DNA from 3 places in the Solibacillus isronensis genome. Region 3 is predicted to be linked to each of the others. Evidence: predicted binding sites of a transcription regulator. Region 3 holds the regulator's gene; each other region holds the start of a gene.

Region 1 (7,769 bases), 1.7 Mb from region 3:
GATTCCTACGAACAAACCGATTGCGCGTGATGACCGTCCTGATCTAATTTTCGCAACGATGGAAGGCAAGTTTAAAGCCGTTGCAGAAGATATTGCAGAGCGTCACCGTAATGGTCAGCCGGTACTGGTTGGTACGGTTGCAATCGAAACATCGGAAATCATTTCAAAATATTTAACGAAATTTAAAATTCCGCATAACGTGTTAAATGCGAAAAACCATGAACGTGAAGCGGAAATTATTTTAAATGCCGGTCAAAAAGGTGCCGTAACGATTGCGACAAACATGGCCGGTCGTGGTACGGACATTAAACCGGGTGAAGGTGTACTTGAAATTGGCGGTTTAGCGGTAATTGGTACGGAGCGTCATGAATCACGCCGTATTGATAATCAGCTACGTGGTCGTTCTGGTCGTCAAGGGAACCCGGGGGTAACGCAATTCTATCTTTCTTTGGAAGATGAATTAATGCGTCGCTTCGGTTCAGATAAAATGAAGTCAATGATGACAAGACTTGGTATGGACGATACACAACCGATCCAGTCAGGCATGGTTTCAAAAGCGGTAGAATCAGCACAAAAACGTGTTGAAGGGAATAACTTCGATGCGCGTAAACGTCTATTACAATACGATGACGTACTTCGTCAGCAACGTGAAGTAATTTACAAAGAGCGTGAAGAAGTATTGGATTCGGAAAATATGCGTGCATTAGTAGAGTCGATGATTTCACAGGCGATCGAAAATCAAGTAGCCCTTCATACACAAGGTGAGAAGGAAAACTGGACACTGGATGCACTTGAAGACTATATCGCAGCAAATCTTTTAGATGAAGGCGATATTACGAAAGAGCAGCTTGAAAATAAATCACCAGAAGAAATGATTGCGTTCATCTCTGAAAAAGTGACAACGCGCTATGATGAAAAAGAAGAAGCGATGACACCAGAGCGTATGCGCGAGTTCGAAAAGGTTATTTTACTTCGTTCAATTGACTCGAAATGGATTGACCATATCGATGCAATGGACCAGTTACGTCAAGGAATCCATTTACGAGCTTACGGTCAAAACGATCCATTACGCGAATACCAGCAAGAAGGTTTCGCAATGTTCGAAGACATGGTCGCAGCGGTACGTGAAGATGTAGCGAAGTACGCATTAAAAGCGGAAATCCGCAGCAATCTGCAACGTGAAGAAGTAGCAAAAGGCCAAGCTGTTAATCCGAAAGAAGAAGGTGCAGCCAAACCGAAAAAACTACCAACACGTAAAGCAGAAAACATCGGACGCAACGACCCATGCCCATGCGGCAGCGGCAAAAAATACAAATCATGCCACGGCGTAGGCCAATAAAAGCAATAAAACCGAGGTCATTGAAACTATGCTCAATGACCCGGTTTGTTTTTTCATAAAGGTTGAAATGTACCAAATAGGTGAGCAGTGGGAGCCTTTTTTCGCTGGTTGATTACTAGGCGAATTAGATGAAAAACCCTAATTTTACTCGCTCACCCCAACTTTGAGCAAAATAAAATCACAACGCAGTAAATTTATTAGTAATGGAACTTAGTTGATTGGAGTGGAGGCGGCGACTTCTGCGGGAATAGCGGGACAGCCGATACACCGCAGGAGCAAAGCGACGAGGAGGATTGGCGCCCGCCCGCGAAACGCGTCCGCCGCAACGGAAATCAACGGTATGAGAAGACCAAACTTTAACACCCAAATACGGAGGAAAATATATGATGGAATTAGCAGATGTGCGTAATGCACTCGAAAATACAGCTACAAAACTAGCGGACTTCAGGGGGTCTCTTTGACTTAGAAAACAAAGAGGCTCGTATCCAGGAACTAGATGAACTTATGCTTGAACCGGAATTCTGGAACGACCAGAACGGTGCACAGGCAATAATTAACGAAAGCAACGGCATTAAAGCAGTTGTCAACGAATACAAAGAATTAGTCGACACACAGGAAAACCTCGAAATGACACTCGAGCTATTACGCGAAGAACCAGACGCAGAATTGCAGGAAGAACTAGGCATAGAACTAGTCGAATTCCAATCAAAAATGGAAGATTTCGAACTGCAGATGCTGTTATCAGAACCATACGATAAAAACAATGCCATTTTAGAGCTGCATCCAGGTGCAGGTGGTACAGAGTCACAGGACTGGGGCTCGATGTTATTACGTATGTACACACGCTGGGCAGAGAAGCGAGGATTTAAAGTAACGACAATTGACTATTTGCCTGGTGATGAAGCCGGCATTAAGTCGGTTACATTGCAAATTTCAGGCCATAATGCGTACGGCTATTTGAAAGCAGAAAAAGGCGTACACCGCTTAGTTCGTATTTCACCGTTCGATTCATCAGGCCGCCGTCATACATCGTTCGTTTCATGTGATGTTATGCCGGAGTTCAATGACGAAATCGAAATCGATATTCGAACAGAAGATTTAAAAGTCGATACGTACCGTGCAACTGGTGCCGGTGGTCAGCATATTAACACGACTGACTCGGCTGTACGTATTACCCATCTTCCAACAGGTGTCGTTGTACAATGCCAGTCTGAACGTTCGCAAATTAAAAACCGTGATGCGGCAATGAAAATGCTGAAATCGAAGCTGTATCAGCTGGAAATCGAAAAGCAGCAAGCACAGCTGGATGAAATTCGTGGAGAACAGAAAGAAATCGGCTGGGGCTCACAAATTCGTTCATATGTGTTCCATCCGTATTCAATGGTAAAAGATCACCGTACAAGTGCCGAAACAGGGAATGTAGGCGCTGTAATGGATGGCGATCTCGATGTATTCATTACTGCCTATTTACGATCAAAAATCTCATATTAAAATCTTACAGCGGTCATCCGCTCGAAAAAATGAAAGCCGTGCCTTAGTAAAAAGCTAAGGCACGGTTTTTTTAGTGAAATTTAAGCTAAGTAATAATTTTCCTCTTGTCAGATTTTAAAAAATATGTGAAAATAAATATACGAACAAACGTTCTTATCGATTGGAGGTATTCGTATGCTGCAAATTCCTTCTAAAACGATTCCGTATTATGAGGCTGGGATTTATTTGCCGTTGCTGTTAATTATTCTTGGGAAAGATTACACAATAGTGGAGCAAAGTCCGTTCAAATTTAAAAATCCCTATTTGCAATTAATCGATGCTGTACGTATCAAAATAGAGCATGACTTAAAAGAAACGAAGGACTATTTTAAACTTCATCAGATGCGCTTAGTGAGAGGCAAAACGGATGATTTGTTTACCGAGTATCATTTTTACTTTGGGGGAATCATGGAGTGTAGAAGATATTCGAATATTCGCCTTCGTAATCATAGTGAGTTACTTCTTGCTGAATATTTTAAAAAAAGCTGATGCTCTTATAAGATCGCATTGCGCTGTAAAAGCAAATATTTATAGTACATCGCAGCGCGTACATATTGCTGGTTGAATGATTTCATATTGATATCCAGACTAATCTCAGTATTATCTACAAAAGTTACGAGCGTTTTATCACCGTCTTCACTAATATTAATAATAGGATTCAAAGATAACCATATATTTTGAGGTGAAAACGGTGAAAATAGCGGGAATAAAATGCACGGATCCCCGAAATCATAGGCCACCATTATCGGCAATTTATGTTTATTCTCTCCGAAGAATCGTCTCGCCTGATATTTGCTGGCGTCATAGGAACTTCCATGCAGGCGACACGTATCGCGAATAATTTTTAAAGGTTTATACGGAGAAGTAGATTGGCCGTACTTGTCCAAAATGGCAGTGTGAATTTTATCTCGATGCTGATAGGACCTTAAACAGAAGGTAGAGTTAGAAATAATGTAATTGGTTTTTTGTGTTAAATTACTAATCATTTTGTATCCCCTATCTTTCCTACTTTTTTAATCGCTTAAATTTTCACTATACATCTAAACTACTGCATAAACTGCTAAAAATCAACATTATATTTAGAAAATTCTGTCATATGATAATTTTTCAGAATATATTGCAAATTAAATGACTTTTAATTTATAATGGTTAAAAGAGGTCGAGGTGATATCGATGGATAAATATTATTCGTATACAGACTTTTTAAAAGCGGTTAGTCAGCAGTCCACTGAACATCATGCAGAGAAGCTATTGAATGAAATTTATTTAGATTTATTTATTAGTCGGTTGCAGCGCATGCAACGTATTGAACAATTAAAGCTACTTATCGATACATCGTTAGATCAGAAGAACGAACAAGCATTTCTCAGCTATACTACAGAGTTAAAAGAGTTATTGGAAACTGTTTCTTAGAAGCCATCCTATTCCAGGTGGCTTTTTTTTATTGGCAAGCAGCGGGTTTCAGCTGTTTTCTAATAAGTGATAGAAAGTTTCTAATAAAATTAAAATAGTTCTAATAAATTGGTTAGTTTCTAATAAAAAGGATAATTCTTCTAATAAGTGCTAGAGATTTTCGAATAACCGGTCCCAAACTTCAAATAAGTCACCGAACTTTTCTAATATCCGCCACCAAAGTTCTAATAAATCCAGCCCACCTAAAAAGACACACAACCACATTAAATTCGAATGTACGTTCGCAATTTTATCGTAAATTAAAAACGGGTATGTTAAAATAGAAGATAATATAAGCGACAGAAAGGACAATCTGAATATGACAGAAACATTTACAATACAGTCCGCCTATCAGCCTGCCGGGGATCAGCCGGAAGCAATTAAACAGCTCATACAAGGGGTTAAAGAAGGCAAGCGTCACCAGACATTGCTTGGGGCGACAGGTACGGGTAAAACATTTACGATATCCAATGTGATTAAAGAAGTGAACAAGCCGACGCTCGTGATGGCACACAATAAAACACTGGCCGGCCAATTATATAGTGAGTTTAAAGAATTTTTCCCGGACAATGCGGTTGAGTATTTCGTCAGCTACTATGACTATTTCCAGCCGGAAGCGTATGTACCGCAAACGGATACGTACATTGAAAAGGATTCAAGTATTAATGAAGAAATCGATAAATTGCGCCATTCGGCAACGACTGCGTTATTTGAACGGAAAGACGTTATTATTATCGCGTCCGTATCGTGTATTTACGGTCTCGGTAATCCGGAAGAATATCGCGAAATGGTCGTTTCCATTCGTACAGGAATGGAAATCGAGCGCAATCAGTTATTGCGAAAACTAGTCGACATTCAATATGAGCGTAATGATATTAACTTTACACGCGGTACGTTCCGAGTGCGCGGGGATGTTGTCGAAATTTTCCCGGCATCACGCGATGAACACTGTATCCGTATCGAATTTTTCGGCGATGAAGTAGACCGAATCCGTGAAGTGGATGCACTGACGGGCGAAATTTTAGGGGACCGTCAGCACGTAGCCATTTTCCCGGCATCCCACTTCGTTACCCGCGAAGAGAAGATGAAAGTTGCCATTGAAAATATCGAAAAAGAGCTGGAGGAGCGTCTTGCTGTCCTGCGTTCGGAAGACCGATTACTGGAAGCGCAGCGTTTGGAGCAACGGACAAACTATGATTTGGAAATGATGAAGGAAATGGGCTTTTGCTCAGGTATCGAAAACTATTCGCGCCATTTAACATTGCGTGAAGCAGGGGCGACACCGTATACATTACTCGATTACTTCCCAGAGGACTTTTTGCTTGTTGTTGATGAAAGCCATGTTACATTACCGCAAGTACGTGGTATGTATAATGGAGACCAGGCTCGTAAAGGGGTATTGGTCGAACATGGTTTCCGTTTGCCGTCCGCATTGGATAACCGCCCGCTCATGTTTGACGAGTTTCAGTCAAAAGTAAGCCAGGCCATTTATGTGTCGGCAACACCGGGTCCATACGAATTAGAGCACACACCGGACATGGTAGAGCAGATTATTCGTCCGACAGGGCTGCTTGATCCGACAATTGATATCCGTCCGATTGAAGGGCAAATTGATGATTTGATTGATGAAATCCATGAGCGTATTCGCCGTAATGAACGGACATTAATCACAACATTAACGAAGAAAATGTCCGAAGATTTATCAAGCTATTTAAAAGAAATGGGCTTGAAAGTCGAATACTTGCACTCGGAAATCAAAACGCTGGAACGGATCGAAATTATCCGGGAGCTTCGTAAAGGGACATATGATGTGTTGATCGGCATTAACTTACTGCGGGAAGGCCTAGATATTCCGGAAGTTTCCCTTGTCGCGATTTTAGATGCGGACAAGGAAGGGTTCCTCCGTTCAGAACGTTCACTCATTCAAACAATTGGACGTGCTGCACGTAACTCGAACGGTCATGTCATTCTATATGCCAATAATATGACGGATTCAATGACAAAAGCGATCAGTGAAACGAAGCGCCGTCGTGAAACTCAAATGGCATACAATGAAAAACATGGTATTACACCGAAAACTATTATTAAAAAGATTCCTGAAATTATCCGTGCTACACAAGCTGCGGAAGGGGAAGAAACATATATTACAAAAGTGACAGGCGGCAAAAAGCTGACGAAAAAAGAGCTGGAGAAGCTTGTTGAGACATTGCAAGTTGAAATGAAAGAAGCCGCAAAAGCGCTGGACTTTGAACGCGCGGCTGAATTACGTGACATGATATTTGAATTGAAAGCAGAAGGGTGAACAATGTGAAAAATACAGAAATTGTCGTACAAGGTGCACGAGCGCATAATTTAAAAAATATTGATGTCACAATTCCTCGCGATAAAATTGTCGTTGTGACAGGTCTTTCAGGTTCCGGTAAATCTTCATTGGCATTCGATACAATTTATGCGGAAGGGCAGCGCCGTTACGTCGAATCATTGTCTGCATATGCACGACAATTTTTAGGGCAGATGGACAAGCCGGATGTCGATACAATTGAAGGACTGTCTCCGGCCATTTCGATCGACCAGAAGACGACGAGCCGTAACCCGCGCTCAACTGTCGGGACAGTAACGGAAATTTACGATTATTTACGTCTCCTTTTTGCGCGGATCGGAAAACCTTACTGCCCGACACATGGGATTGAAATTACATCACAGACAGTTGAGCAAATGGTCGACCGCCTGATGGAATATCCGGAGCGCACGAAAATGCAGCTGCTTGCCCCTGTTATTGAAGGGAAAAAAGGAACGCATGTAAAGCTGCTTGAAGACTTGAAAAAACAAGGCTTTGTGCGTATCCGTGCAAACGGGGAACTGCGTGATCTCGATGACAATATCGAGTTGGATAAAAATAAAAAGCACACGATTGAAGTAGTCGTGGACCGTGTTGTCGTAAAAGAGGGCAATGAAACACGTTTAAGTGATTCACTTGAAGCAGCGCTCAGAATTGCGGATGGTCGCGTTCTAGTCGATGTGATCGATCATGAGGAACTGTTATTCAGTGAGCATCATGCATGTCCGCTATGCGGATTTTCAATTGGTGAACTGGAACCGCGCATGTTCTCATTCAACAGTCCATTTGGGGCTTGCCCTACATGTGACGGGCTTGGTAGTAAGGCAAAGGCCGATATCGACTTAGTCATTCACAACTGGGATTTAACATTGCTTGAAAATGCGATTGCACCATGGGAATCCGTATCGTCCAACTATTACCCGCAGCTGTTGGCATCGGTATGTAAACATTACAATATTCCAATGGATGTGCCGGTAAAAGATATTCCTAAGGAAAAAATGGACAAAATTTTATACGGTTCAGGAAAAGAGAAAATTCTCTTCGAATATACGAATGATTATGGCAGTATGCATAAGAAAAATATCGAATTTGAAGGCGTCATCGCGAATA
Region 2 (7,769 bases), 1.3 Mb from region 3:
CAGCTGAGGCACTGCTGGCGGCCGGAAGTTCTAATAAATCTTAAAATGTTCTAATATATTTTTATATGTTCTAATAAACTTTTGATTTCTTAATATATCCAGCACTTCTTCTAATAAGTGTTCAAGATCTTTAAATATCCTCTTCAAATCTTCTAATATCAGGCGGAGATTTTTTAATATCGTAAAATTTGTTCTAATAAAAGTTCCCGCTGTACTTTTTCACCGGTGTACTCTAACAAAATTCAATCAAAAGGGGCCAAGTCAGTCCGATCTTCTAATATCTGCTCCTAATCTTCTAATATCAAGTAGAATTCTTCTAATAAATCCTAAATTTGTTCTAATATAATCCCAGGCACACCCCATCCGCATGTTTCCCCCAACAAAACAAAACCCAAGCAAATTACTCCGCTTGGGTCTGTAACATTATTCTTTTTCGTCTTCGAATAATTCTAGTTCGTCCAGTTCTTCTTCGCCTGTTGTATCATTGGCGCCGATTGTGTAGCCTAGTTCGCCGATACCGAAGTGTTGACGGATTTTTTCTGTTACTTCTTCTCTCATTGCAGGATTTTCTTTGAAGAATTGTTTTACATTTTCACGACCTTGGCCGATTCGTTCGCTGTTGTAAGAATACCAAGAACCGCTCTTCTGGATGATGTCCAGTTCTGCACCGATGTCGACGATTTCGCCTTCTTTTGAAATCCCTTCACCGTACATAATATCAACTTCCGCTGTACGGAATGGTGGTGCTACTTTATTTTTCACGACTTTGATTTTCGTTTTGTTACCGATAATTTCTGTACCTTGCTTAATCGCTTCACCGCGACGTACTTCTAAACGGATAGAAGAGTAGAATTTAAGGGCACGTCCACCTGTTGTTGTTTCCGGGTTACCGAACATAACACCGATTTTTTCACGAACTTGGTTGATGAAAATAGCAAGCGTATTCGATTTGTTAATAACACCTGATAATTTACGTAATGCCTGAGACATTAAACGCGCTTGAAGACCCATGTGCGAGTCACCCATTTCGCCTTCGATCTCTGCTTTTGGTACTAATGCTGCTACAGAGTCGATTACGATAATATCAATCGCACCAGAACGTACTAATGCTTCCGCGATTTCAAGTGCTTGTTCACCTGTATCCGGCTGTGATAATAATAATTCGTCAATATTAACACCTAATTTTTGTGCATATACCGGGTCAAGTGCGTGCTCAGCATCGATAAACGCTGCCGTACCGCCGTTTGCCTGAATTTCTGCGATGGCATGTAATGTAACTGTTGTTTTACCAGATGATTCCGGTCCGTAAACTTCTACAATACGTCCGCGCGGGTAGCCGCCTATACCTAATGCTGCATCAATTGCGATAGAGCCTGATGAAGTTGTCTCCATATGACGGTTTGAGTTTTCACCCAGTTTCATGACAGAACCTTTACCGAATTGTTTTTCTATTTGTTTTAACGCCATATCTAATGCTGCTTTACGATCGCTCAAACTATTTCCTCCTTAAGAAAAAGCTTTATTTAACTTATGTCTCTATTATACTTGCTAATGAGATAACATTCAAGAAAAAAGCGAACATATTTTCGCCTTTTATTTGAATGTTTCTAAATGCCTTTAAATCAGTGATCAAATCGCCTTTATCAAAAGAAACCGACAATTAAATCAGCTTTTTGTACCCTTGATTCGCCAATTCCCTCATTAAATAGCTGAACGTAAACTTCACCGCGCGGATCCGGTTTGTATTTCTTGAGCCGGTTAATTGCAGTCGGTACGTTAATGGCTCTGTGTCACCGATCTTGATACCGACCCAGATCGATCCTGCAGGCTGTCCGTCATGATCGCCCGGTCCAGCTGCACCTGTCAGTCCAACTCCGATATCTGTCCCGAACTTTTCTCGGACTTGCGTCGCCATTGCCGCAGCACATTCACTGCTGACGATTCCGTATTCATCAAGCAGTTCACCGGAAATACCGAGATGTTTGATTTTCGCTTCTTTCGTATATGTTACGACACCGCCGATTAATGCAGATCCGACTCCCGGAACTTCTGCCAGCTCCGACTGGAACAGACCGGCCGTTAAACTTTCGGCAGCGGAAACCGTTAACTCATTCTCCAGAAGCATTTGTACAAGCTTGAAGCCTAATGATTCATCATTTACACCGTAATAGTATTCTCCGACAATATCGAGAATTTCACGTTTCTTCAATTCAATAAGACGGAAAGCCTGTGGTTCATTTTGAGCTTTTGCCGTAATACGCAATGTTACCTCACCGTCTGAAGCAAGCGGGGCAACAGTTGGATTTGTTTGTTCATCCAAAATATGCTGTATGCGGGTTTCCAGATCTGCTTCACCGATACCGTAAAAGCGCAGTACATGCGATAAAATAACCCCACCGTCATGCAGAAGTGCCGCCAATTTTGGCTTTGTTTCATATTGAAACATCGGCTCAAGTTCTTTTGGCGGACCCGGCAGTAAAATATAAATAAGGTCATTTTCCTCTAAAAACATCCCCGGTGCCATACCGTGCTGGTTTAATAATACATCACAGCCATCCAGTACAAGCGCCTGTTTCCGGTTGTTTTCCGTCATTGGTCGTCTTTGCTTTGAGAAGAACTCTTCAATTGCAAACAGCGCCGTTTCATCAAACACTAACGTACGATTCAAATGTTTCGCAATTGCTTCTTTCGTTAAATCATCCTTCGTCGGACCTAAACCACCTGAGAAGATAATTACATCCGCGCGCTGTTCCGCAATTTTAATTGCCTCTAGAAGCCGCGCCTCGTTATCTCCCACAACTGTATGATAATACACATTAATGCCAAGTTCCGAAAGCTGGCTCGAAATAAATTTCGCGTTCGTGTTGGCGATTTGTCCTAATAATAATTCTGATCCTACCGCTATAATTTCTGCATTCATTCCTAAAACCCCCTATAGATCAATTTCGCCTTGGCGTAATGGAGTCCAGATTTTTTGAGTATACGCTCTAGCGTATACTCAAAAGTACCTTTAGAAAATCTGTGACATCTGCCAGAGGCTTTTTTTACAGCAGTTGTTTTGGCAACTGCTGTAAAAATAAAGAAAAACTAGATTAGAAAAACATTCCTCGCGTTCACGAGTCTTGTTCTATCTTTTATGGATACTTATTACTATTACCTATCCTAAAAGAAATTCTAACCTAGTTTTAGAAATTTTATTTATTTTGAATCCAATAATGCACGACGGTTTATATAGAAATAATCCCATCCAGACCATACTGTAAAGAACAATGCTACATAAAGCATAATCATATCAAAAGGTATGCCAACTAATGTAAAAATCGTATTGTGTAAAATTAATGCAGAAATCGCCACGATTTGGGCCCAAGTTTTAATTTTACCAAGCTGGTTCGCCGCTACGACTTCCCCTTGTCCTGCTAAAATCAGTCGAAGTCCCGTTACCGCGAACTCACGCGAAATAATGATAATGACAATCCAGGCAGGTGCCAGGTCGATTTCCACCAATAAAATAAAGGCAGCAGAAACGAGCAGCTTGTCTGCAAGCGGGTCCAAAAACTTCCCTAAGTTCGTCACTAAATTATATTTGCGGGCATAGTAGCCATCTACCCAGTCCGTTGCCGAAGCGAAAATAAAAATCAGTGCCCCAACAAAATAGTTCACTTGCATTTCCGCGCCAAACAGCGTCATATTTCCCCAACCGAAATCAAACATCATTACAATCACAAATAGTGGGATTAATAAAATGCGCGAGACTGTAATCTTATTTGGAATGTTCATTTGTTAACACCTTTCGTCTAAAGAAAAGAGCCATCTTTTAAGATGACTACTCTCCTTGTCCTTCATTCACTAATTTTAAAATGATATTTTGCGTCATACGATCTTGTGCGTATGTCAATTCTACATCATTTACATATACTTTAGCCACTTTTGAATTCCCCAAACGGATTCTTGCATAGCCATCTGCAGTTGAATCATTTTCTACGATATCTCCAGCTTTATAAACTGTTGCATTCACTTGCTCCTGCTGTTGTTCATTTCGGATACCAACCCATGTTTCACCTGATACTTCAATACGGACATTTAAGCTGTCTGTACCTGATACTTCAAATGTTGAATCTTCGCCTTGTACAACACCTTCACTGATTGTTTGAGCTACTTCAGGCTCGTCTGTGACAGGTTCTTCAGGCTCAACATTTTCTTCAGTGTCATCTTCTGTGTTTTCTTCGTTGTCTTCAACAGGTTTTGTTGGTGTTGAATTCGGATTTTGTTCGTATTCGATCGGTTCAATCTCCTCTTCTCCTCCATCCGGCGTACTGCCCGTTTTTTGGAAGTATAGAGTTGTAATAACGATAATAATGACAATCGCAAACAATGCAACGATCAATTTCGGCATTGCTTCCATCATCTTATTGCTCGATGTCGCTTTCATATTACGGCGACTCGGACTTTGTGTGAATGATTGGGCGACTTCTTCTTTTTGCATTTCCGGAATATCTTTTCGATACTCAGTTAATACTTCATCCGCATCTAATCCAACTGCTTCGGCATACTGCTTAATGAAGGCACGTACATAGAAAGAACCAGGCATAATTGTATAGTTGCCTTCTTCGATTCCTATTAGATAACGTTTTTGGATTTTCGTGATATTTTGCAAATCATCTAGACTATAACCTCTAGCTAATCTCGCCTCTTTCAAGCGAGCTCCTAGTTCCGTCAAAAAAAACACCTACTTTTAATATATTCAAATAAAGATGGCACTAAGCCCTCTTATTTACTAAAAACCAAACCCGCCAAAATGGTCTGTACTCGATAACATATTATTCTTTTCGATAATTTCATATGTTATTTCCTCATTCGGTTCATGGCGCAATTCGATAATATAGTCAAAATCTTCTATTTTATATGATGAATGCTGTACGAACAGATCTGGATGCTCAATGACTTTAATCGTCGGCATACCCATGATTTCCCGAACTAACTGCTGGTGGCGTTCATCCGTCGAGCGACGTGTCACGGCACCATCCAATATAAAAATATTATTCCCATTAAACTCATCACCCATTAACGCATTGCGGACAGTTTGTTTAATCATAGTAGAAGAGATGAAAATCCATTTTTTATTCGCGCACACGCTTGCAGCAACGATTGATTCTGTTTTTCCTACACGCGGCATTCCACGGATCCCAATTAATTTATGCCCTTCCTTTTTAAATAATTCGGCCATAAAATCAACTAAAATTCCTAATTCGTCACGTACGAACCGGAATGTATTTTTTTCATCCGCATCTTTCGGTATATAATGCCCATGCCGAACAGCCAATCGATCACGCAGCTTTGGCTCACGAAATCTTGTTACATTAATATTTTCCATTGTTGAGACGATTGAAATAAAACGCTGGATAGATTCTTCATTCTCTGTAGATAACAGCATTCCTCGATGCTCCTCATCCACACCGTTAATCGAGACAATATTAACGCGAAGCATTCCTAACAGCGATGCAATATCTCCTAATAAACCTGGTCGATTCACTTGAATTTCATATTCAAAATACCATTCGCCCATTTTGTATCTGTCCCCTCATAATAGAAACGTATTTATTTCTTACAAGTTCCATCATAGCGGATTTTCTACCTATTGAAAAGTTAGAAAGCCACGTTTTTGTTAGTTTTCTTGAAATAATTTTTGAAAAAACACGTTCTAGAAGTATCAATGTTGGACAATCGTGCATTTACAGTTGGAGATTGGTACTAATAGAAAATCATGCAAGGAAAATTTGTTTAAAAGAAGGGGGATTTATTAGACATTCTTATTAAGTGTTAATCCTCAATATGTATGGAATAATCGTCAACTTTATTGAAATAATCGCCACTTTTTATGTAGAGTAAATTTATTCTCCACTTCTATAGAGATATTCGTCAGTTTTGACCATTTAATCGTCAACTTAAGGTGCTTATTCGCCACTTTCGCATCCATAAAAAAATGCCGCTCACTAATGCAGTGAGTGACATTTTTTCCGTAAAACTAATTAGTGTGTTGTTTTGTTTTGAACGAGCTTCATAATGCAGCTTGCAATCGCTTGCTTTTCGTCCTTTTCGGCAACAGACCATAAATCCGATAATACGCGCTCTTGCTCGTTTTGTGGGTCAACGTTTTTCGCAAGATACTCGCCAATCTGAACTGCGGCTTTCTCAATCATTTTATTAGGCATGCCGCTTTCTTTTGCATCAGATACTTGTTTACCTAAGAAGCTTGTCCATTGTTCCCAGTTTTGTAATAGTCCCATTTGCTTTCCCTCCTCTCGCACAAATAGTATGTGCGGATATCGGGAAATTATATGTACCAGCCGCCATTAACTCGAATTATTTGTCCTGTTACATAATCAGCGCGTCCGCTCAAATAAAAAGCCGCCATATTCGCAATATCAAGCGCTTCGCCAAATGATTGCAAAGGGATTTGGCTTTCGATCATTTCGCGCTCCTCTGCATCAAACTTTGCGTTCATTTTTGTATTGATAATTCCAGGTGCAATCGCGTTAACGCGAATACCGCTAAATGCCGCTTCCTGAGAGTACGCTTTCACGAAGCTGTGCTGGGCGCCTTTTACAGCGGAGTAGGCTACTTCTCCAGCTGCACCGACATCACCCCAAATCGAACCAATGACAAGCACATAGCTGACTTTGTTCGTTCGTAATTTGCCCGCAAGCAGCGCCGTCGTCCGCATCGGATTTTGTACATGGACGTGCCAAAGTTTCGTCATTTCCTCGGCTGGTGTGTTTTCCAGTAAATCATAGAATGCATGGCCGTTCGCATAAACGATCGCCTGTAATGAAAAAATTTGGGCGGCAATTTGCTCCGCCCCGGTGTCACTGCTGAAATCGGCTTTTACCGGGATAAACTCCTGATCCGGAAAGTTCTCGGTAAACACTTGAAGCATACTGTCAATGACAGTATGCCCAGTATGATAATGCAGATAGAGTGACCAGCCATCCTGTGCTAACTGCTGGCAAATTGCTTGCCCAATCGCACCGGAAGCACCGCAAACTAATGCAAACTTCTTCATTTTTGATCGCGCCCGCTAACTGGCATAATTGTAAACACCGTTTGTTGCTCTTCACCTTGAATTGTTTTAAACGCTTTTTCGATATCTTCCACAGTAATTGTCTCCAGGACCGGTACAACGTCGAATAAATTCATATCGTTGAATTTGTAACGTGTAAACTGGTTGGCGATAAATTCGATGGAATTCAGTGCACGCAGGAAGAAACCGATTTTTTTACGTTTAATACGTTCTACATCTTCAGAAGTAAATAAGTTTCCTTGCTCTGATTCTGCCAACTTTTCTTTAATCAATTTGGCAAGCTGTTCCGGCTGTTCCGAATCCGAGCCGATCAGTGCAAATCCATAGCCGTTTTCCAATGAGAAATCATAGCCGTATGATTCATCGATTAAGCCGTTTTCATACACATCTGTATAGAATGATGAAGCGCGGCCGAATAAACATTCAACACCAATTTGTACAGCAAGCTCATGCTTCAGCATTTCTTCGCCGCTTAAACCAACTTGCTTCGCTTTTAATCCAACATACACTTTTGGCTTTTGCACATCCATATGAAGCACGCGCTCTTTTTCCGCTACATTTGTTGGTTCTTCATCAAATAAGCGTTTTAAGTCTGTCGGCTCCTGGAATGTCTTTTTGTTTTGGTTATCTTCAATAAATGCCATCATTTCAACAGGGTCTACTGCACCAATTACGAACAATAGCATGTTTG
Region 3 (7,769 bases):
TGATTATGATTCATTTATGATTTTCCCATGGACTGCTGAAAAAGGGAAAGTAGCACGTTTCATCTGTGATATTTACAATCCGAACGGTACACCATTTGCAGGAGATCCACGTAACAACCTGAAACGTGTATTAAAGGAAATGGAAGAGCTAGGATTCACAGATTTCAACTTAGGGCCAGAACCGGAATTTTTCTTATTTAAACTGGATGCAAAAGGCGAGCCAAGCTTGGAAGTTAATGACCACGGGGGTTATTTCGACTTAGCACCGACAGATTTAGGTGAAAACTGCCGTCGTGATATCGTATTAGAACTAGAAGAAATGGGCTTTGAAATTGAAGCATCTCACCATGAGGTTGCACCGGGACAACATGAAATTGACTTTAAATATGCGGATGCAATTACAGCTTGCGACAATATCCAAACATTTAAATTAGTTGTTAAAACAATTGCACGTAAACACGGTTTACACGCAACATTCATGCCAAAACCTTTATTCGGTGAAGCCGGATCAGGAATGCACTTCAATGTTTCGTTATTTAAAGGAAAAGAAAACGCCTTTTTTGATGAGTCTACTGAATTAGGTCTTTCTGAAACAGCGATGCAATTCATGGCAGGCGTACTTAATCATGTTCAAGGCTTTACTGCAATTACAAACCCGACAGTAAACTCTTATAAACGTTTAGTACCAGGTTATGAAGCACCTTGTTACGTAGCATGGTCTGCACAAAATCGTTCACCTTTAATTCGTATTCCTTCTTCTCGCGGAGTTTCAACACGTGTAGAAGTTCGTTCGGTCGATCCATCAGCTAACCCATATTTGGCGATGGCAGTAATTTTAGAGGCTGGTCTGGAAGGGATTCGTAAAAAATCAACGCCACCACCAGCAATTAACCGCAACATTTATGTAATGAGCGAAGAAGAGCGTAAAGCAAACGGCATTGATAACCTGCCTGCAGCTTTAGACGACGCTTTAAACTTACTTGCAAAAGATGAAGTTGTTCAACGAGCATTAGGCAACCACATCTATGCTAACTTTAAAGAAGCTAAAGAAATCGAATTCGACATGTACCGTTCTACTGTCCATCAGTGGGAACGCGACCAATATATGAAGATGTACTAAGAGAAAGCGCTGGAGTTAAAATTCCAGCGTTTTTTTTATATGTATACATATTATTTAAAATTATAACCAATATAATTTTGAACTAAAAAACCGGCAATAAAAATTGCCGGTTCAATATTTTTTATTTATTGCCGTTTTGGAATTTGTTCTTACCAAATTGACCCGATGCTTGTTGTTTTTTAGCTTCGGCCTGCTGGTTTTGCTGTTTCACTTGGTTAACATCTGTTTCCATGCCAAACTCAGCGCTCATTGAAGAAAGCTTCTTCTGTAAACCGCTGTTTGCGAACAAACCGGAAGATTGTTGCTTTTTGGCTTCGGCCTGCTGGTTTTGCTGTTTTACTTGGTTAACATCTGTTTCCATGCCAAATTCGGCGTTCATGGAAGAGAAGTTTTTCTGTAAACCATTATTCGCGAACAATCCAGAAGTTTGTTGCTTTTTGGCTTCAGCTTGCTGGTTTTGCTGCTTCACTTGGTTTACGTTAGTTTCCATCCCGAATTCAGCATTCAAGGAACTTGATTGCTTTTGTAAACCGCTGTTTGCAAACAAACCGGAAGATTGTTGCTTTTTAGCTTCAGCTTTTTGGTTTTGCTGTTTTACTTGATTAACGTCCGTTTCCATACCGAATTCGACGTTTTTATTATTGATGTTGTTTTTATTTTTTGACATCAATATCACCTCCTGAGATTATTCTGTTCAGAGGTTGTTTTATTATTCGGTTAAATAATTTGCCAATTTTTTTATTAAAGTACAGGGCAACAATAAAAGGACACTGAAGCTTGAGTGTATGTCGCCGTATATATCCCGTAAATACTGTTTTAAATGAAATATTTACCAGCAAGCTTATTGAGAAGAACGCTAGGTATGTTTGCGATTAAATCATATAATAGTATAAGACAAAAATAATAATAAAAAGGAGGAAATTATGAAACTCGATACAATGATGCAAGAGTTAGAAGCACTTGGGAAAGAGCGTACAAAAAAGATTTATATGTCCAATGGGGCTAAGGAGCCGTTGTTCGGTGTAACGATTGGCTCGATGAAACCGTTTGTAAAACAAATAAAAATAGACCAGGAACTGGCCGAACAGCTCTATGCTACAGGCAACTATGATGCTATGTATTTCGCAGGAATTATTGCGGATCCGAATGCAATGACTGAGGAAGATTATGACCGCTGGATGGAACAGGCCTATTTCTATATGATTTCGGATTATGTTGTGGCAGTAACTCTGGCGGAATCTGATATTGCGCAAGAAGTAAGCGATAAGTGGATTGCCAGTGGTAAGGATCTGAAAATGTCGGCAGGGTGGCATTGCTACTGCTGGCTTCTCGGCAATCGTAAAGATGAGGAATTTTCAAAGGAAAAGTTAATGGACATGCTCGAGTATGTAAAACAAAATATCCGTCAAGCACCGCAGCGCACACAGGTGGCGATGAACAATTTTGTCATGACAGTCGGTGTTTCATTTAAACCTTTACATGATGAGGCAGTGCAAATTGCAAATGAGATCGGACCAATTGAAACGAAACGGGAAGGGAAAAAACCGGGTTTGCTTCATGCTTATGAGGAAATTGAAAAACAGGTGGAAAAAGGGCGAATCGGTTTTAAACGTAAATATGTACGTTGTTAATTGTAAAGAGTTATACCTTGTTTTTTCACAATACAATTGTATAAACTAAAATTATGGGAATTTCAAGGAGGCTTATTACATGAAAAAAAGTATTGCTATCGATATGGACCAGGTACTAGCTGATTTTTATTCGAAATTACGTGTGACATATAACGAAAATTTCGGAACAAATTTTACAGATGAAGAGTTTCTTCTGACGACACAGCGCGATTTGCCTCGAGAAGATGCGAAGAAATTATTTGCAATATTAAATGAGCCTGACTATTTCAGAGATTTAAAAGTACTGGATGAAGATGCGATTAAAGTCATTCAAGAGTTGCAGGAACATTATGAAATTTTTATTGCGACAGCTGCAATGGATGTACCGGGTTCATTTACAGCGAAATACGACTGGTTAATGGAGCATTTACCCTTTATTAAAACACAGAACATTGTGTTTTGCGGAAATAAAGCGGTAATACATACCGATTATTTAATTGATGACAGCCCACGCCAACTCGCAGCATTCAAAGGGACAGGTATATTGTATTCGATGCCGTACAATCGATCAGAAGAAGGTTTCATGCGTGTTCATAACTGGAAAGAAATTAAACAGTATTTTATAAAACAAATGGAAAGTGTTTAATAAGTAAAGGGTTGCGATTCTGCAATCCTTTTTTATTTTTGTAGTCATTTCGTATAACGCAATAGTATAATTTAAATTATTGGAATTATCTATAAATTATAAGGGGATAAAAAGAATGAAACCGATTATTGGATTAACAATGTATGATTTTGACAAGAAGTTGGATATTAATAACACGTATTTAATTTCAATTGAACAAGCGGGAGGTATACCGATTTGTATACCGAATGCTACAGAAGAAAACGTAAATGAGTTATTAGATCTAATTGATGGCCTCGTATTAATTGGTGGAGCGGATATAGATCCATTGTTGTTTAATGAAGAACCGCACCGTCATATCGGAAGTGTTGTACGGAAACGTGATGACAGCGATCTTTTATTGATGAATGAAGCCTATAAAAGACAAATGCCTGTTCTCGGTATTTGCCGCGGACAACAGATTATGAATGTCGCATTCGGGGGGAAGATAATTCAGGATATACCATCACAAGTAGCGAACACAATTTTACATAAACAGCCTTCAAAGCGAGGGGAACTGGCACATACCGTTGAAGTAAAGACACCTAAATTTAAAGAGATTTTTAAAGAAGACTCATTCCGTGTAAATACATTTCATCATCAATCGGTTGGAAAGCTGGGGAAAGGGCTCGTTGTTTCGGCACTTGCTAAGGACGGCATCATTGAAGGGATTGAACATGAATCGCATCCATATTGTGTCGCGGTGCAATGGCATCCGGAAGAATTGGCTCCGAACGGTGATGTTTATGCACAGCGCTTATTTAATAGTTTTGTAGAAGCATGCAATAAATAACGAAAGGCTTAGTCGTTCGCGGCTGAGCTTTTTATTTTGTAAATAAAAAACTTGCCGATTCTATTAGAATGGCAAGTTGATGATTAATGGATATTTCGATAGAGGCCGACCACTTTACCTAAAATAGAAACTTGGTTGACAATGATTGGCTCCATTGAGCTATTTTCAGGCTGTAAACGGAAATGGGTTTTTTCTTTGTAAAAGCGCTTAACAGTTGCTTCATCGTCTTCCGTCATTGCTACGACAATCTCTCCATTGTTCGCAGTAGACGTTTTTTTAACGATCACATAATCCCCATTTAAAATCCCGGCTTCAATCATGGATTCTCCCATAATCTCAAGCATAAATAATTCCTCTTCCGGTGAGCCGTAAGCATCCGGCAACGGGAAATATTCCTGGATATCCTCGATTGCAGAAATAGGCAGACCAGCTGTAACTTTACCGATCAGCGGAACATGAATGACACCTTGTTTTGCGATATTCATCTCTTCCTGATCCAATATTTCAATGGCACGCGGCTTTGTAGGATCACGGCGGATAAGCCCTTTACTTTCTAAACGAGCTAAATGCCCGTGGACAGTTGAACTGGAAGCTAAACCTACTGCTTCTCCAATTTCGCGAACTGATGGCGGATAGCCTTTAGCACGAACTTCCTCTTTTATAAAAGTTAGAATAGCTTGCTGCCGCTTTGAAATTTTTTGTGTCAACTAACTCACCTCTTTATCATGCTATTTTTCTTAAAGTAAGTATAGCAGTATGCGAACATGAATGCAAACATAAGTTCGAAAAAACGGTTGACAAAAACATACGTTCGTATTATTATGAGAACAAACATTCCGAACATACATTCGAAAGAGGGTTTTTCAAATGAAAAGAGTTAAATTAAATGGCTTCACATCAATGTTTCTACTATTCTCTGTACTTATGATTGCTTTATTCATGATGCAGGATGATAAAATTGAATTATACGAACACGTAAGCATAGAGCATGGCGATACTTTATGGTCGTTGGCAGAACAATATCGTGGTAAAATGGCTAAGCATGATTGGATCAATGAAGTAAAAAAGGAAAACGGAATGCTGGATGAAAAAGTTGTTTTTGGACAAGTATTGGTTGTGCCTGTAGAAAAAGATTCACAATACATAGCTCAGCTGAATGAATCCTCCGATATGCAATTGATTAAAGTAGCGAGAGGGAACAATGATAAAAACTAAAGCAGTAATCTATTGCCGTGTCAGTACGGATAAAAATACACAAGAAACATCGCTAGTGCGTCAGCAGGAGGAGCTGACAAAATACGCAAAATCATTCGGCTATAAAGATGTGGAGATTTTCATGGACCAGCATAGTGGATATGATGTCGATCGAGACGGATTACTCGACATGCTTGACTACATGAAAGAGTACGGTATTAAAGCATTATTTGTACAGGATGAAACCCGTTTAGGGCGAGGGAATGCCCGTATGGCAGTGCTGCACCTCCTGCAAAAATATGAAGCGACAGTATATACATTGAATGATGCAGGTCCTGTCGTATTAAACGAAATGGATACAATGCTGCTCGAAATTTTAGCGATTGTCGAAGAGTATCAGCGCCGTATGCATAATGCAAAAATCCGCCGGGGAATGCGCCGCGCTGTAGAAAATGGCTACCAGCCGCAAAATAATTTAAAAAACCGCGGTAATATTGAAGGGCGTGAACGAAAAGAAGTGCCTGTCGAAGAAATTGTTCAACTGCGTCAGAAAGGCTTAACCTTTGCAGAAATTGCTACGACTTTGTCTGGCTTGGGCATTTCTATCAGTAAAGCGACCGTACATAGAAGATATATTGAATATATGGAGCGACTTGAAGAGTAAACACTTGTTTTCAAGTCGTTTTTTTTATACCTTTGTAGTAGGTAGGAAGAAAGGTGAGATTCAAATGTTATCAAAAGAAAAATTAGCTCGCATTAACGAGCTTTCTAAATTAGCGAGAGAAGGTAAATTGACGGAAGAGCAGGCGAAGGAACGTACAGCGCTGCGCAAAGAATATTTAGATACTTTCCGTACTACAATGCGTGATACAATCGAGCATGTAAAAGTAATTGATGAAGAAGGCAATGATGTGACACCTGAAAAATTAAAACAAATTAAATCACAGAAGAAATTCTTAAACTAATAACATTTCATTAATATGTCACATTTAATATAAAGTATGACATATTTTATAGGACGTTTTTAGAAATTATTGTTTTCTTGTGAAAATTTGTCTACACTATAAAATGTATAAATATCGTACGAGGAAAGGATGTCACATAATGACACAACAGATGGATCAGTTAGCAATTAACGCAATCCGTACACTATCAATCGACGCAATTGAAAAAGCAAATTCAGGTCACCCAGGTTTACCAATGGGTGCTGCACCTATGGCCTATACATTGTGGACGAAGCATTTACGCCATAACCCTCAAAATCCTAATTGGTATAACCGCGACCGTTTTGTATTATCAGCTGGACATGGATCCATGCTTTTATATAGTTTATTGCATCTAGGTGGCTACGGTTTAGAGTTGGAAGAAATCAAAAACTTCCGTCAATGGAATTCAAAAACACCGGGACATCCTGAATATGGTCATACAGTTGGTGTAGAAGCGACAACTGGTCCATTAGGACAAGGTATTGCAATGTCAGTAGGTATGGCTATGGCTGAACGTCACTTGTCAGCAACATACAACAAGCCAGGTAAAGACATTGTAGACCACTATACATTTGCACTATGCGGTGACGGTGATTTAATGGAAGGTGTTGCTGCAGAAGCAATTTCTCTTGCAGGTCACTTAAAATTGGATAAATTAATTGTACTATATGATTCAAATGATATTTCACTTGATGGTGATTTAGAAAAGTCATTCTCGGAAAACATCCAAAAACGTTTCGAATCATACGGCTGGAACTATTTAAAAGTTGCAGACGGTACAGATATCGTGGAAATTAATTCAGCTATTGAAAAAGCGAAACAAAATACTGGCGGCCCAACTGTAATCGAAGTGAAAACTGTTATCGGTTTTGGTTCTCCTAACAAATCTGGTAAAGCAGATTCACATGGTGCGCCACTAGGATTTGATGAAGTTACTTTAACAAAAGCTGCATACGCTTGGGAACATGAGCCATTCTTCGTTCCAACTGAAGTATATGATACATTTAAAGCAGCTAGCGAAGTACAAGGTGTACAAGCAGAAGCAGCATGGAATGAATTATTCGAAAGCTACAAAAACGAATATCCAGAACTGGCTGCACAATTTGTAAACGCAATGGAAAACAAATTACCGGAGAACTTTGCATCTGAGTTACCTGTATATGAAGCAGGTACTGCAGTAGCTACTCGTTCATCATCTGGTGATGCAATCAATGCAATTGCAAAAACAACACCATCATTCTTCGGTGGTTCTGCTGACTTGGCAGGATCAAACAAGACAACTATTAAAGGCGCTGGCGATTTCTTTGCAGAAACTCCGGAAGGCCGTAACATTTGGTTTGGTGTTCGTGAATTTGCAATGGGCGCTGCACTGAACGGTATGGCATTACATGGCGGTTTAAAC

The links. Region 3 encodes LexA, which represses DNA repair genes until DNA is damaged. Its sites were predicted from a motif close to CGAACATATGTTCG; they were not measured.
Region 1: uvrB (excinuclease ABC subunit UvrB) is a predicted target of LexA. The motif match lies at 4,553-4,566, and genes of this name have one in related genera.
Region 2: recA (recombinase RecA) is a predicted target of LexA. The motif match lies at 1,576-1,589, and genes of this name have one in related genera.

What each region holds. Positions count from the first base shown of each region.
Region 1 covers NZ_JAMBOC010000001.1:2,055,305-2,063,073, reverse strand. Annotated here, with positions in the region: gene secA (preprotein translocase subunit SecA) at 1-1,339, shown strand, start outside; one part of gene prfB (peptide chain release factor 2) at 1,726-1,797, shown strand; one part of gene prfB (peptide chain release factor 2) at 1,799-2,830, shown strand; gene M3166_RS10405 (hypothetical protein) at 3,005-3,358, shown strand; gene M3166_RS10400 (competence protein ComK) at 3,364-3,855, opposite strand; gene M3166_RS10395 (IDEAL domain-containing protein) at 4,043-4,282, shown strand; gene uvrB (excinuclease ABC subunit UvrB) at 4,641-6,623, shown strand; gene uvrA (excinuclease ABC subunit UvrA) at 6,629-7,769, shown strand, end outside.
Region 2 covers NZ_JAMBOC010000001.1:1,703,465-1,711,233, forward strand. Annotated here, with positions in the region: gene recA (recombinase RecA) at 424-1,494, opposite strand; gene M3166_RS08705 (competence/damage-inducible protein A) at 1,661-2,920, opposite strand; gene pgsA (CDP-diacylglycerol--glycerol-3-phosphate 3-phosphatidyltransferase) at 3,199-3,777, opposite strand; gene M3166_RS08715 (helix-turn-helix domain-containing protein) at 3,824-4,726, opposite strand; gene M3166_RS08720 (DUF3388 domain-containing protein) at 4,775-5,563, opposite strand; gene M3166_RS08725 (DUF3243 domain-containing protein) at 6,027-6,284, opposite strand; gene ymfI (elongation factor P 5-aminopentanone reductase) at 6,332-7,060, opposite strand; gene yfmH (EF-P 5-aminopentanol modification-associated protein YfmH) at 7,057-7,769, opposite strand, start outside.
Region 3 covers NZ_JAMBOC010000001.1:387,280-395,048, forward strand. Annotated here, with positions in the region: gene glnA (type I glutamate--ammonia ligase) at 1-1,120, shown strand, start outside; gene M3166_RS01850 (gamma-type small acid-soluble spore protein) at 1,242-1,787, opposite strand; gene M3166_RS01855 (DNA alkylation repair protein) at 2,044-2,751, shown strand; gene M3166_RS01860 (5' nucleotidase, NT5C type) at 2,831-3,376, shown strand; gene M3166_RS01865 (gamma-glutamyl-gamma-aminobutyrate hydrolase family protein) at 3,492-4,187, shown strand; gene lexA (transcriptional repressor LexA) at 4,271-4,894, opposite strand; gene yneA (cell division suppressor protein YneA) at 5,055-5,402, shown strand; gene M3166_RS01880 (YneB family resolvase-like protein) at 5,389-6,045, shown strand; gene M3166_RS01885 (DUF896 domain-containing protein) at 6,110-6,346, shown strand; gene tkt (transketolase) at 6,486-7,769, shown strand, end outside.